DNA from 2 places in the Guptibacillus hwajinpoensis genome. Region 1 is predicted to be linked to the other one. Evidence: riboswitches for the same ligand, from Rfam matches in the RefSeq annotation. Region 1 holds a riboswitch; the other holds the start of a gene.
The links. A riboswitch is a leader RNA that binds a small molecule or an ion and turns the genes downstream of it on or off. The one in region 1 is predicted to bind S-adenosylmethionine.
Positions count from the first base shown of each region.

Region 2: it holds a riboswitch for S-adenosylmethionine, as region 1 does, so the genes downstream of both, mmuP (S-methylmethionine permease) here and murB (UDP-N-acetylmuramate dehydrogenase) in region 1, are expected to answer to the same signal.

Region 1 covers NZ_CP156674.1:116,574-120,004, forward strand. The annotation lists gene ABFG93_RS00585 (YdhK family protein) at 1-379, opposite strand, end outside; gene murB (UDP-N-acetylmuramate dehydrogenase) at 552-1,472, opposite strand; SAM riboswitch class I at 1,879-1,989, opposite strand; gene ABFG93_RS00595 (DUF3895 domain-containing protein) at 2,070-3,071, opposite strand; gene ABFG93_RS00600 (hypothetical protein) at 3,358-3,431, opposite strand, start outside.
Region 2 covers NZ_CP156674.1:2,302,805-2,306,235, reverse strand. The annotation lists gene mmuM (homocysteine S-methyltransferase) at 1-773, opposite strand, end outside; gene mmuP (S-methylmethionine permease) at 748-2,151, opposite strand; SAM riboswitch class I at 2,233-2,335, opposite strand; gene ABFG93_RS12080 (GNAT family N-acetyltransferase) at 2,541-3,431, opposite strand, start outside.

The DNA of each region.
Region 1 (3,431 bases):
TTTCTTCATGTATGACCCATTTATGATCCTCTACTCTTTCTCCTCCGTTTGTCGGAGTGTAGGAAACTACGTAGGCTGTCGTTTTATATGCGCCTTTTATTGTTGCTTCAGCACCCTCCATTCCACTCATGTGCTCAGATTCAATAATTGCTTGACTACCAATCTCATAAGTCGGGTTCATTGCTTCTTCTAAATTCTCAGGAACTTTCCCTGAACCCGAATGATCCATGTGATCCATGTCGTCTTTGGAACTTAATTCCATATTTGATTGTTCCTCGCTATTTTCCTGCTTGGAATTCTCGCTGTCATTTCCGCACCCCACCAGTATGAATGCAAAAGTAAGGAATGGGATGCCGAGCATCATCATTTTATTTTTCATAAATATCCTCCTTTAATTTTCTGTTTCATAGTGTAAGCTATGATGCGGAATCAACATTACACCCAAATCATGGATTTATTGTGCAGGAAAGTCAATTTCTCAATATTAATAACATATTCAATTAAAAAAGCAGCGTATCCCCCTTCTAATTGGGATACGCTGCTTATCAAAATTACTTCTCGGGTGGTTCTCCAATAACACGAACCTCTCGCTCGAGTTCAACATCAAATTTCTCTTTCACTGTACGCTGCACGTGATGGATGACATCTAAGTAATCGGTTGCTGTCGCATTGTCGATGTTAACGATAAATCCTGCATGTTTTTTAGATACTTCTGCCCCGCCGATTCGCGTTCCTTGAAGTTTTGAGTCCTGAATTAATTTACCAGCAAAGAGACCTGGAGGGCGTTTGAAGACACTTCCGCATGATGGGTATTCCAGCGGTTGTTTGGTTTCACGCTTCTCAGTTAAATCGTCCATGATGGCTTTTATTTCAGCCTGATCTCCTTCTTTTAAACTAAAGGTGGCTTCAAGAACAAGAAGACCCGATTCTTCTACATTACTGTGACGATAGGATAGATCGAGTTCACCTGCACCCAGATGAACCAATTCGCCTTCTTTCGTAACGGCAAGCACACTTTCAAGGCAGTCGGCAATCTCTCCACCATATGCACCGGCATTCATATAGACAGCACCGCCTACAGAGCCTGGAATGCCACATGCGAATTCAAGTCCTGTTAATTTACTGTGCAATGCAAATTCGGACACCTCGATGATCCGTGCCCCTGCTTGGGCCAACACTTTGTCCTCTGTTCTACGGATGGTGTTCAACGACGAAAGATTCAATACGATGCCCCGTATGCCACCATCCTGAATAATTACATTAGAGCCTTTTCCAAGAATCGTTAAAGGATAGTTAGCATTGTAGGCGTATTCCACCGCTGCTCTCGCATCTTCGGCCGATCGTGGAAATACGAGAACGTCAGCACGTCCACCCATTCTAGTGTAGGTATATTCATTTAAAGGCTCGTTTATTTTCAGCTCTGCTGATGGCAGAATTGTTCTTAGTTCATTTAAAACACGTTTGTTATCCATGGCTTACCTCACTTATTGAACAAGTTCTTTTTAGTAGTATTAACATTTCGCGAGTATCTAGAAGCTTCCTTTAGAGATTCTAGTCCTACTGAAATATTCAAACACAATTAAAATAATAACACAATTTGAACTTGAATATGGCCAATTTGCCAAAGGAACTGCTTGTTTTGTAAAGATTGGATGTGATTTTGATTTAAGTGAAGAGGACTTTTTATTCAAAGTCTCTATAGTAATTAATATGTAGAAAGGTGTGTTATAGTGTTCGTGCCTAAAAAGGAATAAAAAGGAGCTCCACATATAATAGGGAGGTCTCATTCTGACTATGCTTTAGTACGATAGCCCGAATTATTTGCTTTAAGTGAGTCATCACTACCAAATAGAAAATGGGTTTTATCGCATGATCCTCCTTTTATCTTCCAGACAGTTCAGTCTGTAGGATTTGGCACCATCTTCAAGCTTTACTTGAAAGGTTGCCGGGCATCATAGGGCCTAATCCCTCAGCCGCTCTTAATAAAAGTGTAGATTCAATTTTTAACATGGTTAAAATTATAGATGGGATAATAGAAAGAAATTACGAAATATGAGGAAGCTTTGTATCTAACATGAATCCTTTTGTGTTAGACGGTAAATACGATCTTCCCTCCCGTTCGATTGAACTGTCATCCTTCGCTGCTGAACAAATGAATCTAAATACGTACACACAGAATAATAAACCTTCGGCTTTTGCGTGGAGTATCTATTATCTAATGTTTTCTTATCTTTAATTAAAAGTTCGCAGATCATTAACGCACTTTCAATTCCCCTTTCAATGTAAGTATCAATTGCTTCCTGAATAATAAAAGAAAGATCTCCGACCACATGCGTGTTTTTTTGCGTTTGCTTCTCAGCTGGGGAAACAGAAGCAGGAACTTCTTCTGCGAATAAATCAAATGCGGCCTGTGCCTCTTCTTCTTGGTCTAATGCTGGCTCTGGCCTTTCTGGTTTTTGAACAAATGGTTCAGGTATCGTGCTTTTACGTTCAACCGATTCTAATTCTTCACGATGTGCTCTTATTAAGCCTTTCAGTATTTTTTCTTGACGAGATAGTAGTGGCAGTTGAAGCTCAATGAAATCACGAATATCCGAAGGTAAGTCCATTTCTAGCGGGATATCATAGGTTGATTCTTCGAGTGCTTTTTTCACTAAAAGCTCTTCTACCTCATCGTCCACTCTCTCAAAGCCATTGATGACATCTTTCGCGATCATCGGTGATAATCCTATATGATCCTGTAAATGATCAATCCCAAAATGGCGTGTTTCACCTGTTTGAACGTGCCTGACAATATACTGGTATCTTAGGGCTTGTCCACATTCACATTGGTGATCTACTGAAACATATCCTGCATCTATAACATCTATTAATACCCAATCGTCAAGTAGCATCTTTATTTCTTGCTCTGAAGCACCCTGAGGGATGTTTCTTCCCTTGTAGCTTGCAAGTATAGTAGCGAATATCGTTTTCTTAGCTGTTTTAACATAATTTAAAACATAATGTTGCTGATCATTCGATAAGTCCCCAAATAATTGATCACGTTCTGTTGTCGTGAGGGTCTCTTTCATCTAAATCACTTCCTGAATTGATAGTAACGCAAGTATAACAGTAAATATCTTCTGTTTGGGTGCATAGAATTAAAAATTAATAGAGGAAATCCATGTAAAAAACGGGGAAATTAGCACCGTAAGACTTTTTTAAAAATCAAGAACTCAATATTCCCAAGATTACCCGAGTCGTAATCTAATAAGAAGAGTAAATTAAGGAAAAAGCTAATAGATTGGGCTAATGGAAAGTGAACATGAAAAAAGTATCTCCAGGCTTACTGAGATACATACAATATGATTTGCTATATTAATACCGTTCTGGCATAAATGTTAACGACCCTCTCGCTCCTACAACGATCCTTTTTTTAACTTCGATGTCAT
Region 2 (3,431 bases), 1.9 Mb from region 1:
TTCGGGTAAACGATAACCGGTTTTTTTGTGTGGCTATTTACCTCTTTAATAACCTCTTCTACAAATGAAGGAGAAGCGCAATTCACTCCGATTGCAGCAAGCTGCTTTATCTCTCCAAAACGTTTGGAACACTCCTGTAATGGTGTCCCATCACTAATTTCCTTTCCATTTCTAATAGAAAAGGAAAGCCAGGCATAAGTATGTGGAAATTCTTCTAACAACGAAAGTAATACGTTTGCTTCTTGAAGAGAGGGAATTGTTTCAAATGCTAACAGATCAGCTCCTGCGTCAATTAATGCTTTTATTCTTGAACGGTGAAAATGAGCTAATGTATCGTCAGAAACGCCATAATCCCCTCTATACTCTGAGCCGTCTGAAAGAAATGCTCCATAAGGTCCTACTGATGCAGCAACAAGAGGTTTAGGCCTGGTCAATTGCTCATTCTGCTCCCAGAAATCATCACGCGCTTTTCTTGCTAGCACTACTGTTTTCTTAATTAACTCGATCGATTCCTGCTCGTTTAAACCACGTGCTTTAAGCCCATCTATTGTTGCCTGGTAGCTAGCGGTTATTGCACAGTCCGCTCCAGCATGGAAATAATCTAGATGAACTTGATAGATTAATTCAGGGTTCTCAAGTAATACCCGTGCTGACCAGAGAGGATCATTTAAATCACATCCATAATGTTCCAGCTCTGTTGCAAGCGCACCATCTAATATCATAATCGAGTAATCACGCAAAATGCCTTCAATAGGATCGTTTTTCAGTAACATAATTGACTCCCTTTCTCTTCATAGATTTAGTTAGATAATAGCTCCCATAACAAAAAGCAATAAAAGGAAAGCCACAATACAGGGCAATTCTCTGTGTAGGGTCAAAAGCGATCCCGATCAACGAAGCGAGACAGAGCAGAAAAGCAAGCACAGGGACGAGAGGATATAATGGAGTCCGATATCCCAGGTCTTTTACCGAATACCCTTCTCTTATAAATTGTTTCCGAAAGAGAAATTGTGACGCACAAATGCTCATCCACACCACTACCACCGCAAGACCCGAAATCGAAACGAGTACAACATAGACTGTATCTGGCGCAATCACGCTAGATAAGAGAGCTAGCACCCCGCCTAACATACTAAACATCACGGCATTTAGCGGGACACCCTGTTTATTTAGCCTGGAGAAAAACGGTGATATCGTTCGCTTATCTGCGAGCGACCAGAGCATTCTTGAAGAAGCATACAACCCGGAATTTGCAGCAGATAAGATCGCTGTTAAAATAACGAAGTTCATAATATCGGCTGCAAATGGAACACCAATCCGTTCAAGAACAGCCACAAACGGGCTTTCTAATACGCCAGCATCTGAAGCTGGAAGAAGAGCTGATAAGACGAAGATCGAACCGACAAAGAAAATAATTAATCGAAACACCGTAGTACGAATAGCTTTCGGAATTGTTTTTTCTGGATCTGCTGTTTCTCCAGCTGCGATACCGATTAATTCTGTTCCAGAGAAAGCAAAATTCACCGCTAACATGGTCATAACTATGGCAAATGCACCATTTGGAAAAATACCTTCATTCGTAAAATTGGAGAAAACCGATGTGTGTGTACCTGATTCCATCGGGATAAAACCAAAAATTGCTGCTCCCCCTAAAATAATAAAGAGGATAATTGCTAATACCTTAATGAGGGAGAACCAGAATTCTGTTTCTGCGAAAAATTTAACGGTAAGCACATTAATCACAAAGATTAATGCGGCGAACAATCCACTCCACATCCACACACTGATGAATGGAAACCACCGCTGCATCAGCATCCCGGCGGCAGTAAATTCGGAACCGAGAGCTACTGTCCAGGTTAGCCAATATAACCACGCCACCGTATACCCGGTACCTCCTCCGATGTACTTAGCTGCATAACTATGGAAAGCGCCTGTTTCTGGCATATGTACAGAAAGCTCCCCTAAACATAGCATGACAAGGTAAACAACAAGCGCCCCTACTAAATAGGAGAGAATCGTGCCGACTGGACCAGCCTGTTGGATCGTGTATCCAGAACTTAAGAATAGACCGGTCCCAATAACTCCACCAAGCGATAGCATCACGACATGTCGTGACTTCATTTTCCTTTGAAATTCCTGCTTCTCTTCCATTTCATACTCCTTTTCTTCCATCCAGAAAACCCAAAAAACGCACTCTAAAAGAGTGCGTTACTGACAAAATAAAACCGAAGGCTCTCATCTATCAGGTTTATCACCCGCTGGAGTTAGCACAGTATCCGATGGACCTGTTGCTGAGGTTTCAAAGGGCCAGTCCCTCCACCTCTCTGGATAAGAAATTATATTTTAACAAAAATATCAATTTATTAACTATTTGTCAAGGTATTGCCAGATTAATGCGAACGACCATTTTAATCAGGTATCTCACTCATTCATTGTATAGTAATTAAGAAGACATGAATTGTATGTCGAACCATGGATTGCATTGGCAAGTTACCTAATTCATACCTAAACACTCATTGCGATGGTCTAAATTTCTCCATTTAAAAGAAATCCATAAAATTTGTTTCTCTCTTCGACAAAATCCCCTTCAACACCTCAACGTCCTTCTTAGGCCCTTGAAGTAAACCAGCTTCATATAGAAATGCAGGGTTCTGGTATCCAGTCAGAATAGCCGTGAGTGTACTAATATTACAGCGAAGTCCACGTTTTGGTGGATGCTTGCAGGAGGCATTAGTATTATCCCCTTTAAACATCTTTACACCGTCAGAATGAATTTGAAAACTACCATTGTTCCATTCAGCCTGTTCATCAATAATATGTAGAAACAGAGATTCACCCTCATTCAATTCGAATGGATAGAGTTGTAGAAAGGCTTCAACGTCGATAATTCGTGCCATAAAATATGGCTCAACATTTGTTTTCACTTTTGGATTCGAAAGTATGAAAGGAAATGGATCTCCTTCGTGCGTTAGAATCGTTCCACCTTCAATCATGGAATCATGCTGACACAGATAGTTCCATAGACCTCTTCTCGCTTCCCCATCCAGACAGACAAATTCCTCCACTTCAAGGGAACGATCTTTCACTTGATAATACACATACCCAGTTATATTCCCTTCTTCATTCGTATAGCCAGCAAATAAAAACCCTTCTGAATAAACCCGTTCCTTCCACCAGCTTTCAGTGCGCACAAGCATGCCATTGAAGCGTTGAGCAAATTCTTCGTACACTGGATTAAGTGTTTCATACACATTTGTAAGAGCAATTCTACGTACTTTTCCGCCTACTTGAGGTAACGTGTTAAAATCTTCCTTATTTAATTTGAGCTTTTTCCAACTACTAAGCACTTCGAATCCGAATTTGCGATAAAACGGGATGTGAAAAGGATGAAGATAGGATATTGTTTGGCCTTTATTTTTCATTTCTACAAG